One region of the Prochlorococcus sp. MIT 1011 genome, then DNA from elsewhere that is predicted to be linked to it. Evidence: predicted binding sites of a transcription regulator. Region 1 holds the regulator's gene; each other region holds the start of a gene.
The links. Region 1 encodes NtcA, which controls nitrogen genes in cyanobacteria. Its sites were predicted from a motif close to GTANCNNNNGNTAC; they were not measured.
Positions count from the first base shown of each region.

Region 2: the regulator NtcA is predicted to act here: its motif matches at 4,962-4,975, upstream of SIB75_RS05010 (DUF4278 domain-containing protein).
Region 3: the regulator NtcA is predicted to act here: its motif matches at 4,771-4,784, upstream of queF (preQ(1) synthase).

Region 1 covers NZ_CP138983.1:1,597,933-1,605,317, reverse strand. Annotated here, with positions in the region: gene trmB (tRNA (guanosine(46)-N7)-methyltransferase TrmB) at 179-823, shown strand; gene SIB75_RS09630 (thioredoxin domain-containing protein) at 906-1,481, shown strand; gene thyX (FAD-dependent thymidylate synthase) at 1,478-2,116, opposite strand; gene dcd (dCTP deaminase) at 2,119-2,712, opposite strand; gene SIB75_RS09615 (cob(I)yrinic acid a,c-diamide adenosyltransferase) at 2,719-3,309, opposite strand; gene ntcA (global nitrogen regulator NtcA) at 3,614-4,345, shown strand; gene SIB75_RS09605 (DUF3084 domain-containing protein) at 4,397-5,323, shown strand; gene SIB75_RS09600 (hypothetical protein) at 5,324-5,761, shown strand; gene SIB75_RS09595 (DUF3146 family protein) at 5,745-6,002, opposite strand; gene pth (aminoacyl-tRNA hydrolase) at 5,995-6,624, opposite strand; gene SIB75_RS09585 (TatA/E family twin arginine-targeting protein translocase) at 6,688-6,903, opposite strand; gene psbH (photosystem II reaction center phosphoprotein PsbH) at 6,937-7,134, opposite strand.
Region 2 covers NZ_CP138983.1:838,979-846,363, reverse strand. Annotated here, with positions in the region: gene SIB75_RS05060 (hypothetical protein) at 1-91, opposite strand, end outside; gene SIB75_RS05055 (DUF1651 domain-containing protein) at 278-511, opposite strand; gene SIB75_RS05050 (hypothetical protein) at 826-948, shown strand; gene SIB75_RS05045 (hypothetical protein) at 972-1,148, opposite strand; gene SIB75_RS05040 (hypothetical protein) at 1,522-1,656, shown strand; gene SIB75_RS05035 (hypothetical protein) at 1,863-2,087, shown strand; gene pip (prolyl aminopeptidase) at 2,222-3,163, opposite strand; gene SIB75_RS05025 (hypothetical protein) at 3,264-3,485, shown strand; gene SIB75_RS05020 (hypothetical protein) at 3,604-3,921, shown strand; gene SIB75_RS05015 (hypothetical protein) at 4,450-4,596, shown strand; gene SIB75_RS05010 (DUF4278 domain-containing protein) at 4,702-4,875, opposite strand; gene SIB75_RS05005 (DUF1651 domain-containing protein) at 5,115-5,378, opposite strand; gene SIB75_RS05000 (hypothetical protein) at 5,381-5,596, opposite strand; gene SIB75_RS04995 (hypothetical protein) at 5,906-6,112, shown strand; gene SIB75_RS04990 (hypothetical protein) at 6,196-6,408, opposite strand; gene SIB75_RS04985 (hypothetical protein) at 7,034-7,240, shown strand; gene SIB75_RS04980 (TIGR01548 family HAD-type hydrolase) at 7,267-7,385, shown strand, end outside.
Region 3 covers NZ_CP138983.1:290,809-298,193, forward strand. Annotated here, with positions in the region: gene SIB75_RS01515 (DEAD/DEAH box helicase) at 1-80, shown strand, start outside; gene SIB75_RS01520 (class II fumarate hydratase) at 99-1,493, opposite strand; gene purB (adenylosuccinate lyase) at 1,620-2,915, opposite strand; gene SIB75_RS01530 (hypothetical protein) at 2,959-3,219, opposite strand; gene SIB75_RS01535 (TlyA family RNA methyltransferase) at 3,315-4,109, shown strand; gene SIB75_RS01540 (P-II family nitrogen regulator) at 4,112-4,450, opposite strand; gene SIB75_RS01545 (hypothetical protein) at 4,493-4,720, opposite strand; gene queF (preQ(1) synthase) at 4,902-5,318, shown strand; gene SIB75_RS01555 (cytochrome c biogenesis protein ResB) at 5,307-6,587, opposite strand; gene SIB75_RS01560 (cytochrome c biogenesis CcdA family protein) at 6,593-7,333, opposite strand; gene SIB75_RS01565 (FtsW/RodA/SpoVE family cell cycle protein) at 7,368-7,385, opposite strand, start outside.

The DNA.
Region 1 (7,385 bases):
AGAGTTTTCTCTATATTCATAGAAAAAACGTAAGTCAAAAAATCAAATGTCTTCTAGATTTTTATTGATGATTAGAAATCTATAAATAATAAAGCTTATCTTCTTAAGATTTTCTTATGAAATTTTAAGTGAACTTGCTAGGATATCAATCTGATTTATTAACATCAGGTTTCATTTTGTGAGACAGCATGTAAATCCTCTAAGTCATTTTTTTCAGCTGCCTTTATCACTACCAAGTAAGTCTATTCTTTTCAAGAATCCTTATCATCCAATTCATTTAGATATCGGATCTGCTAAAGGTGAATTCCTCATGGAATTAGCAACAAGATATCCAAATTGGAATTTTCTAGGGCTTGAGATAAGAGAAGCTCTTGTTAGCTCATCTGAAAGAAAAAGAAAACAATTGGGATTGCAAAATTTAAGATTCTTATATTGCAATGTAAATATTAGCTTGGATGAATGGTTGTCAGATTTAGATATTGATCAATTAAAAAGAGTTTCGATTCAATTCCCAGATCCGTGGTTTAAACGAAAACATTACAAAAGGAGAGTTTTTACAAAAAGTCTTCTTACTTCATTTGCAAGATCTATGAGTAAGGATGGTGAATTATTTATTCAAAGCGATATATTGAAACTTATTGAATATATGTCTCATGTTATTGATGATAGTATTTATTTTGATAAAAAAGTTGTTAGGGGATTCAAATGGCTCAAGAAAAATCCTTATGAAGTATCTACAGATAGGGAATTATTCGTTCTCAACAAGAATTTACCAATATATAGAGCAATGTATATTAGAAATAGTGAACTATTCATAGATTAATTTAATTTATAATTAATTTAATTATATACTTTTTGAATTCAATGATTTTATATATAATTAGTACTAAGAATAATTAAATCTGATGATTGATACTACTAATGCAGGCAAAGACCTTAGTACTTTCCAAAAATATTTTTTGGTTTTTCTTAGTATTTGTCTTGTTATTGCGCTATTTTTTTTACGCAATGGTTTTAAAGCAAGCGAAATGCTTGATCAACTAGCAAAAGAATCCCTTTTACCTGAAAATGCTTTAACAAATGGAAAACCTACAGTTTTTGAATTTTATGCAGATTGGTGTGAAGTCTGTAAGGAAATGGCTCCTGAAATGATTGAGGCAAAAAAACAAAATGCCAATAAAATCGATATTGTTTTATTGAATGTTGATAATTCTAGATGGATTGATTTGATTGAAAAATATGATGTTAACGGTATTCCTAAGATGACTTTCTTTGATTCTAAAGGCGAATTTAAGGGCTTTTCATTAGGGGTGAAAAAATATAATGAACTTAATGAAATATTTCTTGCTTTAATTAATAATTCAGAATTACCTTCTTTCACTAAAGCATCAAATTCAAGTAATTTACCTTCAGTAAATTCCTCTAGCAGGGAAAGTTTTAACAATATTATTAAATCTGAAGCTCCTAGAAATCATAACTAATTTTGCCAATTTAAAGCTGAAGCAACTACTGGATATACTTGCGAAAAAATATTTTTACATTCTTGTGCAATATTCATATGTTCTTTTTGCGTCCCATGGCCAGTTCTTAGATTGATGTAATGAATCCAAGAACGACATGAACCTGTCATATAAATCCTAGTTGGTGTAGCAAGTGGAAGTACAAATCTCGCACATTCTTTTGCTATTCCAGCTTCAAGCATTTCTTCATAAAGTTTTTTATTTAGATTGAATTGACGTTTGATTTTCTCATTAAATTGATTAATAACTTCTTCTGATAAATCTGAAATAGAATTTTGTCTATTTTTATTATCTTGTCTTCTTAATTCTGGTATGGGTATTTCTCCTAATTGTCTGCTATCTGCATATCGTTGAGAGAATTCTTGAAAAGTAAATGACCGATGTCTTAATATTTGCGCGGCGATTCCTCTTGTGGTTTCTATTTGTAAAGTCATATAAGCTTGCTCAAATACACTCCAATGTTCATTTTTAATGCAATATCCCAATAATTTACTAAAATCATTGTTATCTTGATTTTTGGGATTGCTTACTCTAGCTATGTATGCCATGCTTTTCTCGGCATCTGGTGTTGAAGTTATTAATTGAACAAGACTCATATTTAAACTTTTGCTAGAGTTACTTTCTCTTGTTGATGTTGATATTTGCCTTGCCTATCACTATAAGTAGTTTCGCAAGGGTCACCTTCAAAAAACAGTAATTGACAGATTCCTTCATCTGCATAAATCCTGCAATCAGCACCAGAACTATTACTAAATTCAAGAGTTAGATGACCTTCCCAGCTTGCTTCTGCAGGGGTTGTATTGACAATTATTCCCAAGCGAGCGTAAGTGCTTTTACCAAGGCAAATAACAGTAATATTTGGCGGAACTTTCATTTTCTCTAATGCCACACCAAGACCATAAGAGTGGGCAGGTAAAATAAAGTATTTACCATCCTCATCTTCTTTTAAATCAGTAGATTCTAAATTTGCAGGATTAAATTTTTTTGGATTCATTACTGTTCCAGGAACATGTTTGAAAATCAAAAATTCTTTTGAAGAAAGACGCAAATCATATCCATACGATGAGCAACCAAAGCTTAAAACAGGTGATTTTTTTAATTCAGGTTCCAGATGTCTTATTAGTTTTTCCTGAAATGGTTCAAGCATTCCTAAAGAAGCCTGCTGTGAAATCCAAAGATCGTTCTTTAACATTTAATTTCAGCGTAATTCGGTAATTTGATCAGCCATCTCAATCACTTTAGAAGGGATTGATTGTCCTGTAAGAATGACATCTGTAGATGATGGGCGATTATTGATCATAGAAATCAAATCATTTTCTTCAATAAAACCTAGGTTAATTGCTACTCCAATCTCATCAAGCACGATCTTATCTAATCTTTTTTCAACTATACGTTTTTTACAAAATTCCCATAGTTCTTTAATGGCTTTCTCTTCAGATTTTTTCTTTAGGGACAAATTTTCTTCAGGGAACTCTCCTGGCAAGCAAGTTTCAATAGCTGGCCTCAGCCATTCTAATCGACCACAAAGATTGATTGCTCCATTTGGACCTTGATTAACTCCGCCTTTCAAAAATTGAGATATTAAGACTTTGCTTCCTAATCCAGCAGACCGTAAAGCCTCACTTAAAACAACTGAAAAACTACCTCTAAAAGGAGAGGTATGTATTTGTACTTGTCCTTGAGTTTTAACTAGTTGTAAAGGAGGCGTATGGGGAACTGCTCTAAGCGATGAGCCCATGGGCGGTGATAAATCCTTCCTTTGAGCATTAATGCTTGATCCTGCATTCATATCAAATTCGATCTTAATGACCTCTTCTTAACCTAGCGCTATAAAATTTCAAATCAACCAAGACAACACCATCTGTGGTGTATGAAAAAATTTTGGCGTCAAATATGTTTTAGACTTGAAGCGGTTTGAAGCAAGAGATGAAATTTTTTTAATAGTTTTCAATTTTATTTTAAGCTTATAGTATTAAAAGTTAGAATTTTTACAAAGAAAAGGGTTGAGTGGAGGATTAAGGCTGAAAAAAGTCTCTATGGCTACATATCGTTTTTTCACAACTACTTAATGTTCTCAGAACGATAAATTAAATATGGTCACTTCTTTTCGTGGCTTTACGCGTTTCAACCAACCCAAAAATAGCCAGATGGCTGTTAATTCATCATCATCTTTGCCTCCGAACCAAACTTTGTTGGACGTAATTAAGTCTCTTGATGGTGTTTCTACTGAAGTAGTAGATAGGTCAAAAACAATTTTCTTTCCTGGTGATCCTGCAGAAAGGGTTTATTTGATTAGGCGTGGTGCTGTTCGTTTAAGTAGGGTATATGAAACAGGTGAAGAAATTACAGTTGCTTTATTGAGAGAAAATAGTCTTTTTGGTGTTTTATCTTTATTGACAGGAAATAGATCAGATCGTTTTTATCATGCTGTTGCATTTACTCGTGTTGAGCTTGTATCGGCCCCAGCAACATCAGTAAGGAATGCAATTGAACAAGATGCTTCAGTTGGTTTGTTGCTTCTCCAAGGGTTATCAAGTCGAGTACTTCAAACCGAAACAATGATTGAAACGTTAACTCATAGAGATATGTCCTCTAGGCTTGCAAGTTTTTTGCTTGTTTTATGTAGAGACTTTGGTGTACCTGGGGAAAAGGGAGTAACAATTGACTTGAGACTTTCTCATCAAGCTATTGCTGAAGCAATAGGTTCAACCAGAGTCACTATTACACGACTACTAGGTGAGTTAAAAAGCTCGTCATTATTGGCAATAGATAGGAAAAAAATAACTATATTTGATCCAATAGCGTTAGCAAAAAGATTTAATTGAAGCCATTACATACTAAGGTTTAGGAGGTTTGATTAATTCTTCTTCCTCTCTGTGACTGTCTGGCTGAAAATTCTTTTAATATTAATCCTAGGTGGAATACTTTCTACTCTAGGAGATCGTTTAGGTTCTAAAGTTGGCAAGGCTCGTTTAAGTATTTTTAAATTAAGGCCAAAAAGTACAGCTGTTTTAATAACTGTTTTTACTGGAAGTATTATTAGTGCTATTTCATTTGCAACTATGATTGTATTTGATAGGGATTTAAGGATAGGACTATTTCAATTAGAGGATATTCGAGAAAAGATTATAGATAGTGAAAAAGAATTAAAAAAATTAGAAAAAAATCTATATGCTTTTAGAAGTGGAAATGTAGTAATAAGTAGTGGTCAAACTTTAGTTACTAAGACTGTTAAACTAAATAAAAATAGTGATATAAAAAAATTTATAGAAAGTATATTACAGAAGGCTAATCTTTATGCTTTTAACTTATTAAAAACAAATCAGTCTACTTATCGAAGAATATTATTAGTTCGTAAAGATGATATTGAGAAGCTTGAAAATAAAATAGCTGATAATAGGAGTTGGGTAGTTAGGATTAAATCAGCAGGAAATATACTTAGAGGTGAAAATTATGTTTATGCATTTCCTGAAGTCACATTAAATAAAATCATTACAAGAAAAGGAGAAGTTATTGCTCTAGAAAATATATCTTTATCTGATTCTGATGCTGAATCTATTAGTAAAAAGATTAATCTTTTAATTGCTTCAACTTTGGCTGAGGTAAGGCGTCGAGGATCGTTAAGTTCTGAGTTGCAAGTTAATGCTAATCAAATTAATAATTTAGGAAAATATCTAGTTAATCAAAAAAAAGGGGATTTCCAAATTATTGCTAGGGCTGTTGATAATAATCAAAGTGCAGATAAAGTCTCAGTATCATTAGAGCTGAAATCTTTAGAAGGAATTATAAAAAAGAAGAATTAAATGAGTTTTTATATATCAATAGATCCAGGTAAAAAAAAATGTGGCTTATTATTGGCTAATATTCAATCCGGAAAAGTAATTGAGGCAGGCATAGCTTCGTTGAATAAATGTTATGAATTAGTTTCTTTTTGGAATGAAAATTATAATATTAGCAAGATCATCATTGGTGATGGAACTAATTGTAAATTTATAAAGAATGAATTGAAACGAAAAAATCTTTTTAATATAAATTATGTTAATGAGAAAGGATCAACTTTAAGAGCAAGGTTTAGATATTGGGAAATTTGGCCACCAAATTATTTTATTCGTTGGCTTCCAAAAGAAATCCTTTTTCCTCCTGAAAATCTTGATGCAATTGTCGCATTGATTTTATTGGAAGATTTTTTAAAAATTTCATTGAATTGGCCAGATAAAGTAGATATTAAAATTTGGCCCTAACTGTAAAAATGTAATCTCCACCAGACTCAAGTTTATAATCAGCTTTGACTAAATAGCGTTCTAGGGCATCTTTTATTAGTGCTCTTCCAAGTGGAGGTTCTACAAAAAGTTGTCCTTGGTGAAAAGCCCAAATAAAATTCCACTCGAAATTACCAGCACGGACAATCCCTTCAACTTTCTTTTGATTAAAGCATTGCTTATGAATCTGAAGATAAGCAGTAGTTGAGGGTCTGTTATCCATTTTCATAAAGTGATGAAATTTCAGGCTTGTAAGAGTTCAGTCGAGTAGTTGTGTTTTGCCAATTATTAGATGTGACTGAATCAAGACAACTAATAATTTCCTGAATAATCAAATTTAATACTGTAAATTCTTCTTTTGAAAATCGGCCTAAAACGTGAGAGAGAGTCTTAGATTTCCTGTCTTTATGAAGTTCACTTGGCGGACCTATCCCAATCTTTAATCGCTTAAACTCATCAGTACCCAAATGATTGATAATGCTTTTTAATCCGTTATGACCTCCTGAGCTCCCCCTAGAGCGGACTCTTATTTTCCCCAGAGGTAGATCCATATCATCGACTAGGACGATTAATTGATGATTTTCAAAATTAAACCAATCTTTTGCTGATCTTACTGATTTTCCACTTTCATTCATGTATGTATTAGGCATTAGAAGCCTTGTCTTTTCGATACCTGTTCCATATTCACAAGTCCAACCAAAGAGCTTTTTGTTCTCACGAAAACTGCAATTATTTTTTTTTGAAATTTCTTCTAAAACCATAAATCCAACATTATGACGGGTTTTATGGTATTCAGCTCCTGGATTGCCCAAGCCAACTAATAATTTCAAGTCATTGCACAACATACGAAATGGACAGAATCGTTGTTGATTCTAAAAGTTAAATATATCTATTTAGTTTTGGAGAAACTAATTTTCTTTCTCCAAAATGTCATCATTTGAAGATTCTTCTTCTGTCATGGCATTTTTGATTTCACGTTCAAATTCAGTAGAGGCGCTCTGAAGACCTTTTAGAGTTTTTCCAATAGTTCTTCCTAGCTCAGGAAGACGTTTTGGACCAAAAATAACAAGTGCTAATCCAGCAATAACCGCTATTTCAGGTAAACCAACCCCAAAAATATTCATTTGCGAAACTCAACTAATCAGAATTTAATCAATTTAGCCATTCCAGTCGACGGAAAAACCTTGTAAAAGAAGAGACTGGTTATAAATTTGGAGCATAATCACAAGAAAAACTAGAAGTAAAACTCCTATAAAAGCCATTACGGGTACCGCGCCCCATCCTGGTACAACTTTTCCTTGTCCAGAATTGCCAATGGATTTAAGCAAAGATCCAAGTGCTGTTTTTTGTCCCATGTCGTTTCTCTTAGCTCAGATTTGTATGAGTCAAGATATTGTATGAGAACTTGTCCAAAAGAAGAAGAGACTGTAGAAACTTGTGATGGAATGACCTAAAAAAATATGATATTTGAGAAATATGATTTGAAAAAGCTGAAAAAAGCTGAAAAAAGCTGAAAAAAGCTGAAAAAAGCTGAAAATGAGAAAAATTACAAAAACAGGAAAGTTAAAGATGCGAGAAATTCGAATAAGAAAAAATTGATCTTTCT
Region 2 (7,385 bases), 760 kb from region 1:
CCTTTTGATTTTGATCAAAAAAAATAATTTTATCTTGATTTGTACTAACCTTTTTAGACAGTTGCTTATAGTATTCAATGTCCGATGTCATGATTATTTGTTTATTTAAAAATCTAACCTAATGAATTTACTTTTAAATAGTGATGAGATGTTCAAAATCTATACATTAAGTAGTCTGCGAAATCAAACGTTTTGCAGATTTACGTTTGAAGTGGAAAAGATAAAGTATAAAAACTAATTTAACTTGGAAATAACAAGAACTTGATCATTTTAATTATTAATCCCACTGTGGGGGAATACGTCTCCATCCAGTTGACAATAATTCCCTCCATAGTTTTATTGCCAAACCTCTTCTCATCCTCTTACGATTTTTTAAAAGTGGGGGTCCTTTTGATTCAAGCCTTCCCCTCTCAATCCAAACCTTAGGGTTTTGATCCCAGCTCTCCCAATCATATCGAAACCTAAGTATCCATATTCCATTTGCTTCCCTAATCCAACCATCTCGCTTCATACCAGCAAACAAGTTGGCAGTACAATTGTACCATAAAGTATTGTTGGTTTTTTTTAATGGGACTTTTTGGATGAAGCTTTATTTTTCCGTTTCGGCAGAGCTGTCATATCAGACTTAGGAATGCTGAAAGGAGTAAACAATTTCATAGTGTTGGTAGATATATCAGATATTTGAATTTTAAGATCACCAAAAAATTAAATGCTTGGGTGAAACTACCCTAAAAATATTCGCATTGCACTACAACATCCAATATGTAGTAGTAGCTAATTTCATTTAAAAACAAAATTAAAATGTTTTCTCCCTACCACGTAATCATGTTTGGAATTTTACTAATAACAGGTTTTGCATCAATTCTTCAGATGGCAGAAGGAGATAACGGTTTAAGAAAAAATCAAAGAAAGAATTCAAAATCAAAATTCGATTTGAACAGTTATTAAATTATTTTTGACAAGAAAACTATTTAAGCTAAGCAAGGCCAATCTAGGTTTCGATGATTTGTTAAAAACGGAGCTGGTGTGCAAACCTTCTCACCATCTGATGTTACATAGCACCTTTCAATGCCCCAACTTCGTTCAATGATTTTCACCTCAGTAGAGCCTTTTAGTAAAGGAGGTAACGCAATTTGAGCTCTGTTCATATTAATCTGTAACTATACATTTTTAACTCGTAAAAACGTTTTATCAATCAGTAAATAAATCCATTGACATTGAATCAAGTGCAAAACATACAAACTTAATAAAAATAAATTTTAAAGCCAACTCAAAGAAAGCGGATCATATAAATGCTTCTCATGAACCTTCACGAAACAAGTAACTCAGCTCAAATGTAATTACTCCCACAACTAATAAAATTCCTGAAATAGCCATGAACTGTCTTTAACATAGATGGCAAAGAATCTAAGCCGTTTAAAAAAGAAAAATTCATGTTATTAAGTGAAAGGGAAATGACACCTCTCCTCATATAGCTTTAGTCAGAGAGTGAATCAGAAGTTTTTTTTACAAAGAAGCGAAATGAAAAGAATAAAGCTCAATCAAGAATCTGAAGAAGTTGGAAAAACTTATAAAGTGATAGCGATATCATTAACAGTTGGACTTAATTTAATTATCTTTAGTTGGTTCTTTTTCTTCTCATGGCTTACTAAATAAATTGTCTATAAAAATGAGAGGTTTATTTATGTATCTAATCAGATAAATTATCAATAAAAAGGCGCAAGGTGATCGGACACAAGCTACCAGTAGGTATAACTTTTTTTACTATTAAAAGTGTATTTTATACATCAGGATCACAAATTTATTTTTTGAAGCTAACTTTTCAGTCTTTTTTAATATGTTAGAAGAAATATCTAAGACTCATGCAAGTAGATCTAAATTCCTTAGTAAATTCTTATGAAGTTGAACCCGTTTCTATTGGTAATCCATTTAAATCTTTAGTTATTGATCCTTCCACAATGGAAGTCCTAAGATTCGTACCAATAATTGCTTTTATAGCTTTACTCTTTGCAGCTATTTGGAGACAAGGGAAGAAATTCCCAATCAAAGCGATGGGTGATTTAAATGAAGAAAACAAGCAAGCTTGAAATCAATCGAAGATAATTAATGATATTTATTTTTGCTGAAAGTTTTTAGATTTTTGTAATTACATAATGGAACTAATGAGGTGGGTTCTCAAAGAATATATTTTAGACATTATATCATCAACTTTTAATAGAGATCAAAAAGAATTGGCTAACCCATTCGTCAACTCAATTAATTTTTTAGAAATTCCAATTTCTTTCATTGAGTGCCCCGCATTATCGATTACATAAAGTTTTGAAGAGGGCAATGATTTATTAAGATCCCATGCACTTCTCATGGGACAAACCACGTCATATCTTCCCTGAACAATCGAAACAGGAATATCATTTAGCTTAGTAATGTTTTTTAAAATATAATTTTCCTCTAAAAAAATGTTATTAACAAAATAATGACATTCTATACGCGCAAAAGAATCTGAGAAATTATTATTTGCAGCTTTTTTAATGGATAATTCTTTGGGCATTAGAAAGCTTGTTGACATTTCCCATCTCGTCCAAGCATGAGCCGCTTTGGCTCTTTCAGACCTATCTTGACTGGTTAATCTCTTATGAAAAGCATTAATCAAATCGCCTCTCTCATTTTGCGGAATAACAGACTGATATAGATCAAATTCTTCAGGAAAAATCTCACTAGCTCCTTTTTGATAGAACCAACTTAATTCGGTTTTTCGGCACAAAAATATACCCCTAAGAGTAAGACTTAAAACTTTTTCCGTGTGTTGAATGGCATAAATCAAGCTTAAGGTTGAGCCCCATGAGCCCCCAAAGACATGCCATGATTCAATTTTTAAGAGTTGTCTTAATTTTTCAATGTCTTCAATTAAATGATGTGTCGTATTTTCTTTTATCTCAGAATGAGGAGAAGATCTACCGCATCCTCTTTGATCAAATTGAACAATATTGAATTTCTTTGGGTCAAAATATCTTCTATAAGAAGGACTACTCCCACCACCTGGGCCTCCATGAACAATCAAGACAGAGGATCCGTTTGGATTGCCACTTCTTTCCCAGTAGATTGAGTGTAGTGGGCTCACTTTCAATATCCCTTGTTCCTTAGGTTCTATTTCTGGAAATAACATTTTTAATTAAATTTTCGTCTTTTGCTTTTGAGACATTTCATTCAACTCAAGCATACATAACAAAATTAGCTATAAAGGATTATTAAAAAGGAATTGATCAATGCGTAAGAAAAATTGGCTCAAAAACTTTCGATTAAATATTCATGCCCCTGGAACAGGTTTTGCCCTAATGATTTTGGCTTTAACTCAAATACCAGTAGGAATAAAAAATGCAGCTGAAGTTGCTTGTATTGGTCAAACTTCAAATAAGATTTGGAAATCAGAAAAGAATCATGCGGATGCAAACATGCTTGCAGTTCAAAGATGCAATGGAAGAAATTAACTGGAATCATGTGTTCGTCCTCAAGAAAATTAGATAAAAAACTAAAAAATGTAACGTTGGCCTAGAACTTGATTTTTAACACGATAAAAAGATAAATATTTAAAAATTCTTCTTTTTTATGACTTCAGCGCTAAAAATAATCGATCAAGAACTAGCACAGTTTGGCTGGGTTGAGTCAATAGCTACTAATTCGATAAGTGATTTCAAGTCACCCAAGATAGATGTTGAAGAGCAAAAAACTAATGAAAAAGAATCTGATCTCATAGACACATTCATATGTCATCTTATTTTCTATGTGGTTTTTTGCTATTCCCTATTTCTATATATTTTTATTGATTTGGGTTTTGGTTCCTTTTTAAAGAATAAAGTAAATACATTATTTAAACTCCAAAAAAAGTTTGAACCGCCTTCCTTTATCAGTGCTCACTTCAATTAATACAGACTAGGCTTGTCCTTAAACAAATTAATTGGGTATTCCTTACTATCGCACTAACTAAAATAATGTATTTAGATAGGAAAGAAGTAATTCACTAACGGTCTGAGTCTGCACAGACCGTTTTTTTTATTAAAATGCAAAATTTTTTCGCCAAACTATCAAAATATTTTTATGGAATTGAAGTTGGTCAATTTTATGAAGAGCCCATAGGAGACGATTACTTATATCCAGATTGGTAAATAGACGTCATATGCGTTTATCATCGTTCAATCCAAGATTATTCATTACTACACAACCATTTAGAAAATGAGACAATCAATTGATTTTTAACTGATAATAACCACAAACTATATTTTTTTAACTTGGTAAAGCCTTAAGCATAGCCTCTACTCCTATAATTCTTATCTTTGATTCGTTAATCGACTAATAGTTAATTCTACTTGAGTAAAAGCCGAGGTGTATAAATTTAACAAGATCGATTAGAACATCTATATACCGATACGGAGGGTTATGAAACTAAAAAATCCTTTGAACATAATCAAAAATGCATTAAGTGATATTCGAACAATGCATGACTTCTCTTACACGGTTCCCAATGAAACTAGAGATGAGTTTTGGGAAAAAGAATGTAGTAATCATCCAACAGCATCTACTTGCAAAGTTTATGAGGGTTAATAAAAATAAACTTTGTACTAGTTAATAGCTGTTCAACCAAACAAGAATTATCTAAGCAAAAAAAAGGGCCCTGCCTAGCAGGGCCTTACAAAAAAAGTTAACAAACTAATGTTGATAGCGATGACCGCGATAAGCCAATTGGGAATTTAGCTCAGACTTAGCATCGCTTCTGCATGTGTTGTAGTGATTACGCCTGTAAGTCAGCTCAACACAATCCTTTTGAGCTTTTTGATCTTTGTGCTGGACATAGTTTTGTCCACGATATAGAAGAGTTGTCATCATCCATACTCCGAATGTTGATTTAAGTCCCCGTTCCTTGGCTTAAATCGAGATGCGGCTCGCTATGTAACGAGTTGAACGTTTTGGTAGCGGTTGCTACAAAAACTATTATGTTATGCATGGATGGCACGTGTAGTTCATCTGGATACAAAACTATCTAGTGGTATATACTCAAATTTCAAAATCTTTTTTTCTTAAATATCAACTTAAAAGAGAATTCTGCTAATTTTTTTTAAGCTTTAAGAGGTCTCCCATAAGGGTTTCTTAGAGACTTCCCATTCTGTTTCCACTGACGACCTCCATAGGTCTCTTGCTTTTTCATAAGTTAGCTTCTCACTTTCATGTAATTGAACATGAGGAGTAATGCCGTGTAGGAATCTGAACCTGCAGCTAGCGTAGTGAACCCTTATGTATGTAGTTCCGTCTTCATCAGGGTGTTTATCTTTTAAAAACCTCATTGCCCAGACTCGATCTTTTTTCACAAGCCAACTTTCATTGTGCATTTTCAGTAGGAGCTTGGATTATCTCTTTTATGCTGCCTAGCCTTGGAATGACAACTATCTGGTGACCAACGATTTTTAACAACTTCAAGGAAATCACATATGAATTCATCTGGGCAATCAAGCTCATACTGCAATTCAGCTAACTCATCAATAAAAAATTCGAATGTTCTACTTATTAAACCTGACTTTTGCTTTTGGGACGGAATCCATTTGGCCATAACTAGAAACAATAACTAGCTAACACAATAATTAAACTATTACTGCAGAACCTATTTGGTAAACACCTGCTATTAAAAGCAAAACAGGAAGGTTTATTAAAACTAAAAGCTTAGCGGCAGTAATTTTATTAATTGCTGTCATTGCTAAAATGTTTTTTAAAATTTGAATCAATTATTAGGAATATAACCAGGAATAATCTATCCCAAAAGGTCGGTTCAGGTAGGGCTAACCAGTTCGGGTAAAAAAGAGGAAATCCCACCAAAAACGTGAATTAATTCTGGATAGAGTTGGACATTAGGAGAAGATCAATGAAACGCAATTTATTATTTTTGTCATCGGCTATGTTTTTGACAGCTATGAATGCACAAGCCGAAAGTTTTTGGTTGATCCTTCAAAACAGTACTTACGGAATAGAAAAAATAGAAATGAAAAACATGTCTCAATGCGAGGAACAAGGCAAGCAGTACACAAAAAGTTCGGGTATTCCTCGTTACTTGTGCTTAATAGGCAAATAAAAAAGTATCAAACAAAATACCTTATTGGTAAAACTGGATGGTTAACTTGCTGACTTTTAATTAGTAGACGAATTGAAGGTGGTTTAACAACAATCACAACCTTTGTCTCCTATTATTGCATTTTCTTCAAACGTATCAGCAATATCTCGAAGCATTAGTGCGATAAATGATGGAGGACATTGGAGTTCACTAGCATACTTAGCGTATTGCTGAGCAGTTCCCTGCATTGCTGGAATAATGATGTTATCGATTTGATCTTCAGTGGGTGACCACTTCGTTTCACATTTTTCAGTCATAGTTTACAGTCACCTAACAACAAAAATATAAATGTGTTTTGCATGGAGTCAATATTGTAAATCCATTTACCACTTGCTTAAGCATTTGATCAAACGACACCCAATTTCATTCCACTTTTCACCTTCGCAAGAATCTTATCGTCTAAATCATTGTCTGTTTGAAGAACTAGCCACTCAATTGCACTGATAATAAAAGCTTTCATTTGCTTCTTGAAAAATTTTTTCAACATCAAAAAGAGTACTGGCTTTAGTATTAAGAAAAGGAAACTAACCATTACATTCCAATTTATTCAATATGGTTTTACCTCATATTCTCAAATATTGGTGTAACCACCCCAAAAATCTTCGCATTGCACTACAACATCGACTTAGTTCGTTGGTTAGATTCATCAGGATTTTTATTTTTTTAACATGCTTACTCCATATCACATAATTTTATTCGGAATACTTTTAGTAGTTAGTTCTGCTTCAATTTTTCAAATGTCCACTGCAGAGCAAAGCTGATGACATCATTTTTTATAATTGCAATGGCTGGTTATTTCTATTTGATGGCCTGCTTATGGAGAGATTTAAGAAGAACCAAAACAAGTTGAAATTCACTTAATATTTTAATTTTTAAAATTGCTTGTTAACTTCAAAGAAGACTCAAACAAATCTTCTTTATTATTTAGCAAAAAGAATGCAAAGCCTTACAAGATTTTCAGTAATTGGTATCCCCGCAACCATTGGAATAGGAATTGCCTGGGTCGGTAATCGAATTATTAAAAATGAAAAAGGTCTCAAAGATCGTGAATTAGAACTTAAGCTTCAACTAAACAATAAATTTCATTGAACATCTTTAATCAGAAGAAAAACTCAATGAAGAATAATATTGGCCTGATTTTATTTGATATAGATGGGGTTATTCGTGACGTAACAAACAGCTATCGATTGGCTATCCAAGAAACTGTAAATTTTTTTAGTGGGTGGAGACCCTC
Region 3 (7,385 bases), 630 kb from region 1:
TTTGCGAGGCAGAAGATATTAATCAAACAAAAGAAAAAAATCATGAGGTTATTAATCCCGCAACTGAAAGAAATCATTGAGATTAAAGATTTATTTTTTCAATCAGTCCCAATCATAAATTTTGGATTAATGAGATTATCAAATTCTTCTTGATCGATATAGTTTAGTTGACTTGAAGCTTCTCTTAGACTGAGATTCTTGTCATGTGCTAATTGAGCAATTTGACTTGCTTTTTCGTATCCGATCGATGGAGCTAATGCAGTGACCAACATCAAAGAATTATCTAGGGATTGTTTGATTTTTGTTTTATTGGGTTGAATACCCTCAATCATATTTTCTCTGCAACTTTTACATGCGGTTTGAATAAGATTAATACTTTTTAAAATGTTGTATCCAATTAGTGGCTTATAAACGTTCATTTGTAGATGTCCACCACTTCCTGCTATGGATACAGAGGCATCCATACCAATTATTTGTGTACATACCATTGCCATGGCTTCGCATTGAGTAGGATTGATTTTCCCAGGCATTATTGAGCTGCCAGGTTCATTGGCGGGTAGCTGTAGCTCTGATAATCCAGCTCTTGGCCCACAAGATAAAAGTCGAAGATCATTAACAATTTTGAGAAAAGTTACGGCTAATAATTTTAGTTGGGACATTATATTTACAAGACCATCATGACTAGCCATGATGGCAAACTTATTAGCTGCTGTTTGAAAGGGTAAATTTGTTTCTCTAGAGATATCAAGAGCAATGAGGTTGTCGAAATTTTTCGGAGCATTTATTCCTGTTCCAATAGCGGTTCCTCCCAGTGGAAGTGAATAAAGTTCTTCGAGGTTGATTTCAATGCGTCCTAATGCAGTTTCTAACTGACTTGACCAAGCAGAGACTTCTTGCCCAAGAGTAAGGGGTACTGCATCTTGAAGATGTGTTCGTCCTATTTTTATAAGATCCTTCCATTCATGACTTTTTTGATGAAATAAATCAATGAGCTTTTTTAATTCGGGTATTAAGGTCTTTTTCAAATTAATTATTGTGGCTATCTGTATAGCTGCTGGGAAAACGTCATTAGTAGATTGAGAGCGATTGACATGATCATTGGGATGTAGTGGGTTATGACTACCTAAAGGATTATTTAAACGCTTTGAAGCTATATTGCTTATTACCTCATTTACGTTCATATTTGTTTGGGTTCCACTGCCTGTTTGCCAGACTTTCAAAGGAAATTGATCATCATATTTACCTTTAATAATTTCTGAACTTGCTTCAATGATAAATTGTGCGATTTCTTTATCTATTAGACCTAAATGATTGTTTACTCGGGCTGCAGAGGCTTTTATTTGGGCAATTGCATGAATAATCTCAAGAGGTACAACCTCATCACCAATATCAAAATTTAATATTGATCTTTGGGTTTGAGCTCCCCATAGAGCATCTTCTGGAACAGAAATTGAACCTAGACTATCTTTCTCAAGCCTTTTCATATTAGACATTGATCTTAGTATCAAAATTTAAAGTTACCTAGGGAATAATGATTATAGCTATGGATTTTAGTTAAATCTATTGCTATACCCTTTTGATATTCTACTGACTAATATTAATTGATTCAGCTTCTGTAGTTATATACAAAGTCTATCCCAAATAACCTTCAAATTTGATTGATGTAATTCAGTTGAAAAGCATTCAGAAAGTTGATCTAGTGAGAGACTTTTCATTACCTCTGGATCATTCTCAAGGTTTTTTTGGAAATTGCCTTCAGGTTGATTCCATGCTGCATGAGCATGTTTTTGTACTAATCGATAAGAATCTTCGCGACTCATCCCATTCTCAACTAAAGCCAAAAGAACTCTTTGACTAAAGACTACTCCACCATAAATATTTAAATTATTCAGCATATTATTCGGATAAACGCCAAGCCCTTTAATTATCGCCGTCATTTCAGTGATCATAAAATGAAGAGTAATAGACGTGTCTGGGAGCATTAATCTTTCATTGGAACTGTGGCTAATATCTCTTTCATGCCATAGAGCTACATTTTCGAGGGCTGCAATCACATAACTTCTTAAAACTCTTGATAGACCGCTTACTCTTTCACTGCGTATAGGATTTCTTTTATGAGGCATGGCAGAGCTACCTTTTTGACCTTTGGCAAAGTTTTCCTCTACCTCAAGGACATCTGTTCTTTGAAGGTTTCTAATTTCTGTAGAAAAACGATCCAATGAAGATCCAATTAAAGCAAGAATCTGAACATAATTAGCATGCCTATCTCTTGAGATAACTTGAGTACTAGCTGTATCAACCTCAAGCTCCAGAAGTTCGCAAGTTATTCTTTCTATTTCTGGATTGGTGTTTGCATATGTTCCCATGGCACCGCTAATTTGCCCAACGGCTATATCTTTTTCGAGACTGTTTAGCCTGTCTTTGTTCCTCAGAGTTTCGGCTAGCCATCCTGCAAGCTTGAACCCAAAAGTAATTGGTTCTCCATGAATCGCATGAGAACGACCAATCATTACGGTGCTCTTATGCTGTCTTGCTAGATCTCTAATAGCTTCTTCAAGTAATAAAAGCTCTTTTTTTAAAAGTTTTACTGATGACTTTAATTGAAGTGCTAGCCCTGTATCGAGGACATCGCTACTTGTCATACCAACATGTATGTATCGACCTGCATCTCCAACATATTCATTCACATTTGTTAGAAAAGCAATTACGTCATGTCGAACTTCGGCTTCTATTTCGAGTATGCGTTCGGGTGTGAAATTCGCCTGTGATCGAATAGTTTCCATTGCATTAAGAGGGATTTTCCCTAATTTGCAATTGGCCTCACATGCGGCTATTTCAACATCAAGCCAAGTTTGGTATTTGGCTTGTTCAGACCAAATATTTCCCATCTCTGGGTTTGTGTAACGCTCAATCAAAGTGCTACAAAGTTAAAGGTTACTTTAATTTAGGTCGTCAAGGTCAAGCTGACTTGAGTCTATTGTGTTCAACTTCCCAATGCACATATCTTCCCCAAGCCTGCTGTCTTACCCTGCACCTCCCTCCTTTGCAATCAATTACTTGGAAGGGCGGCAAATCGTTAGGTTGATTCGCAAATTTTGCAAAACTTCCTGGAGGCAAAAGTTCAAGCACTTCTCCATTTTGCTGTTTTGGTGTTAGATGAAAATGACCATGGCTAGATAGCTCATTTTCATTTGTGGGATGCCTGAGCTTTTTAGACAAAACCTTTGGTCAATTGATTAGATTCTCTATTGAAAATGAGAATTATTTCGACTTCTGCGGTTTTTGTTCCGTTTCCTGTTTGTTTTTGTAAACAAATGACTAAAAAATCGCGATTAGATCTTCACTTGCTGACCAAAGGATTAGTTAAATCTCGTCAAGAAGCACAGAAGCTCATTAGGGCTGGCAAGGTTAAAACGATCAATGGACAAATCCTTGATAAGCCAGGGCAAGAAGTTTTAAAAGATCTTGAGATAGAAGTTACGCAGCCTTTGAAGTATGTATCACGTGGAGGTGAAAAGTTGGCTGCAGCGTTTAATCAATTTCCTCTTGTTATTAAAAATCGAGTATGTTTAGATGCTGGGATTTCAACTGGTGGTTTTACAGATTGTCTTTTGCAATTAGGTGCAGCAAAGGTTTATGGAATTGATGTTGGTTATGGCCAAACTGCATGGACTATTAGAAATGATCCAAGAGTTGTTCTTTTAGAACGCACTAATATTAGACATTTAACTCCTGAAAAATTATTTAATGATGGAGACCCAATACCAGACTTTGCAGTGGCTGACTTGTCTTTTATCTCTCTGAAAATTGTTTTGCCAAGTTTTAAATCTCTTCTTTGCAATGTCAGGTCTGAATTACTTGTATTAGTGAAACCTCAATTTGAGGTTGGTAAAGACAAAGTTGGTAAGGGTGGAGTCGTTCGTGATCATTCTTTGCATCTTGAGGCAATAGAAGGAGTAGTTAACGAATCTGAAAAATATGGTTGGTATCCAAAAGGATTAATTGCATCACCTTTAAAGGGACCTGCTGGTAATCAAGAATATTTGCTGTGGATGGACGATAAATCTAAAGGAAATGAAGATATCAAAAATTTGATAAATTTTTTGTGAGTTTACAGAGCGGTTTCATTTTGATCACCTGTTCTGATTCGAACCACAGAATCAATAGGAGTTAAGAAAATCTTTCCATCTCCAATCTCTCCAGTCTTTGCTGCATCAGCAATAGCTTTTAAAACAACATCAACTTTTTCTTCTGGAACAACAACTTCAATTTTTAGTTTTTGAAGAAACTCAACGGTAAACTCGGAGCCTCTATATCTCTCAACCTGTCCTTTTTGTCGACCAAATCCTCTGACTTCGCTTACTGTCATACCAACTATACCTGCATTCACTAAGGCAATCTTTACATCTTCAAGTTTAAACGGGCGTATTATTGCTTCTATCTTTTTCATATGGCTTCAGAGAGAACTAATGTAATTTTAGATAATATTTGATCAAATTTTGTCTATTTGACTTAGAGAATTTATGAAATTTACATTTAGTCCAGCATTTGTTGCATCTTTACAGAGCATTTGAGCATCTTTGGTAGGAATTATTACGAGCCCATTACTGATTAATTCCCAATGTTGTGATTCAAAATGAGTTTGTAGCCAAAGGATTCCATGAACAGTTTTCGGTTCTAATTGAGTTCCATTTCTCTTATCTGAAAGACTGATGTCCATACAAAACTTTGTTGTTAGATCTATTAAGGGGGATAGCGTGGATTGGTTTTGTACGCGTTGATACAAATCAGCTTTTCCCCATCATTTTGATACTTTTTGATTAAAAGAATTTATTTGAGGGTTGAACTTTTAAACAAGTTTTTAAGTAGTGTGTGATTCTAATTACCATCAATATGTTTCTATGAGCGAAGAAGACACCAAAGAGGAGATTTTGTATGGGGAAAGAGAAATAGCCTCTGGGGGCTTGATTTGTTTCCCTAATCCAAATAGGGAAAGAGACTATGAAATCTCAATAGATTTCCCTGAATTTACATGTAAGTGTCCTTTCTCTGGTTATCCTGATTTCGCAACTTTGAGAATTGTTTATCAACCAAATAAAAAGGTTATTGAATTAAAAGCTATTAAACTTTATTTAAATAGTTTTCGTGAAAAGAGGATATCCCATGAAGAAGTTACAAATAAAATAATAGATGATTTCGTTGAAGTTTCTGAGCCTAAGTGGATGCAATTAGAAGCTGATTTTAATCCTAGAGGAAATGTTCACACTATTATTAGAGTATGTCATGGGAAAAGAAATAGTTTAGAGCTAATTATTTAGTAAAGTAATAAATTTAGGCAATTCTTTCGAGAGACCAGAAAGATTTCTATTACTTAAGCAACCTATATAAATAAGAGATTTTTCCTTTTCATGTAATACCCAAATCTTCTTAGTAGAAATTATACTTAGTGAACCACCAATTAATATTATAGCGAAACTGCTATATACCATAGGTACTCCTGGGTCACGTTTTAAAAGTAATCCACTGCTTGGAATTATATTGATTAATTTAATAGAAGTATTTTTTACTTTTGCTTCCTTATTTATGCTCAGGCTTGTAAGACTTCTACCATCATTATCAAAAATCGTTACTGGTCCTAATTCACTCGTCACTGTTAATAGAATTTGGTTTTCTCCTCCAATCTTTGTAGGTATAATAGTTCCCCAAACTTGTTCCCCTAACTCAGGAATAGGTTTTATTGGAATTTGTAATTTGGGACTACTATCAATTTGAATAGTTATTGCTGATAAAGACCATTCGGCTTGATATAATGTTAATCCTTTGTACCTTAATGGATAATTAACACTAATCTCTTTCTCTTCATCATTGCCATTAGGTTCAATAACTTTTACTATCGATCTATACTGCTCAGCCCTTCCTTGAGGGTCTCTTTCAATCTGAAACTTTTGTAATTTAATAGTTAATTCTTTCTCTTCATTATTGTTTAATAAATCTATTGATCTTCCAGGGGCTAGGAACCTTTCTATGGTTTTCCCATTTAATGATCCGTAAGTTGCCCCTATCATTAATAGGATCATACCTAGATGAATTAATATAGGTCCTAACCTACCAATTACACCTTTTCGAGCAGCTATTCTACCTTCCCTCTCTTTGACATCCCAACCTTGCTTCTTTAAATTAATTGAAAAATTTTCTAAGCTTTTAGAAGGATTATTAGATTGAATTGTTTGAGCTATGGAAAGCTTTGCTATTTGACGAGGTGATTTATAATCGATCCAGCTTAATGCTGATTTAAGTATAGGTAATTGTCGTCTAAAACTACAAACGGCAAGAGCCAAACCAAGCCAGGTAAGTAGCAACAAAAACCAAAAACTTGTATAAATATGATTCAATTCAAAAAGTATTAATATATTTCCGTTGATCAGACCAAAAAGAGGATTATTATTGAAACTATCATAATAGAATTGATTTGATTCTTGTTGAGGGATCAAAGTTCCCGCCGCACAAGAAATTGCTATTAATAATAATAGTAATATCGCAATCTTTAAGCTAGAAAGCCAGTTTAAAACTTGGCTAATTTTCTTCATCTAGTTTATATCCAAATAGAAAGAAGGCTTATAAGACCTACGCTTAATAAAATCACCCCACTAATTGGTGGAACCCATTTCCCAATAGGTCTTAATGATAATAATTTTGGAATGCTCGCTGCAAAAGTACCTGCAATAAATAAAGGAACAATTTGCCCAATTGCAAAGCTAGCAAGAAAAATTGTGCCACTAAGTGGATTGCCTTGTTTCGCAACCCAGGCGAGAAGAACAGCTAGGACCGGAGTAGTACAGGGCGAGGAGGCTAATCCAAAAGCTAAACCTGCTGAAACTGATGCGAAAGAAGGCGGGACTTTGCTTGTCCAAATCTCAGGGTCAGGACCAGATGGAAGTGAGAATTTTAAAAGCCCAAGAAGATTAAGACCCATAACTATTGCTAAAAGACTAATAAATAATGAAAAGAAACCAGGTAATTGGCCATAAATTTTTCCTAAAAAACCGCTTAGACTTCCTAATATCACAAGTGATATAACTATTCCTCCGCAGAAACTAATAGTTTTTTGTAAAGGTTTTTGCTTGTTTTTAAATCCAGCTAAATATGCAACTGTTATTGGTAAAAGTGATAATGAGCAGGGTCCTAAACTAGTCAAAAGTCCTCCAGCGAAGACTATCAATATTGCTAAAGGGGTTGGATCGTTTAAACCATTATTAATTATCTGCTCGCCATGACGAGTCAAATCAGAGAAAATTAAACTTATAGAAGAAATGCTCAAAAAAAGATTTACCACAACAAGTTCCTCCTCCAGATTATCTATTTAAAAGTCAATTAGAGGAATTTTT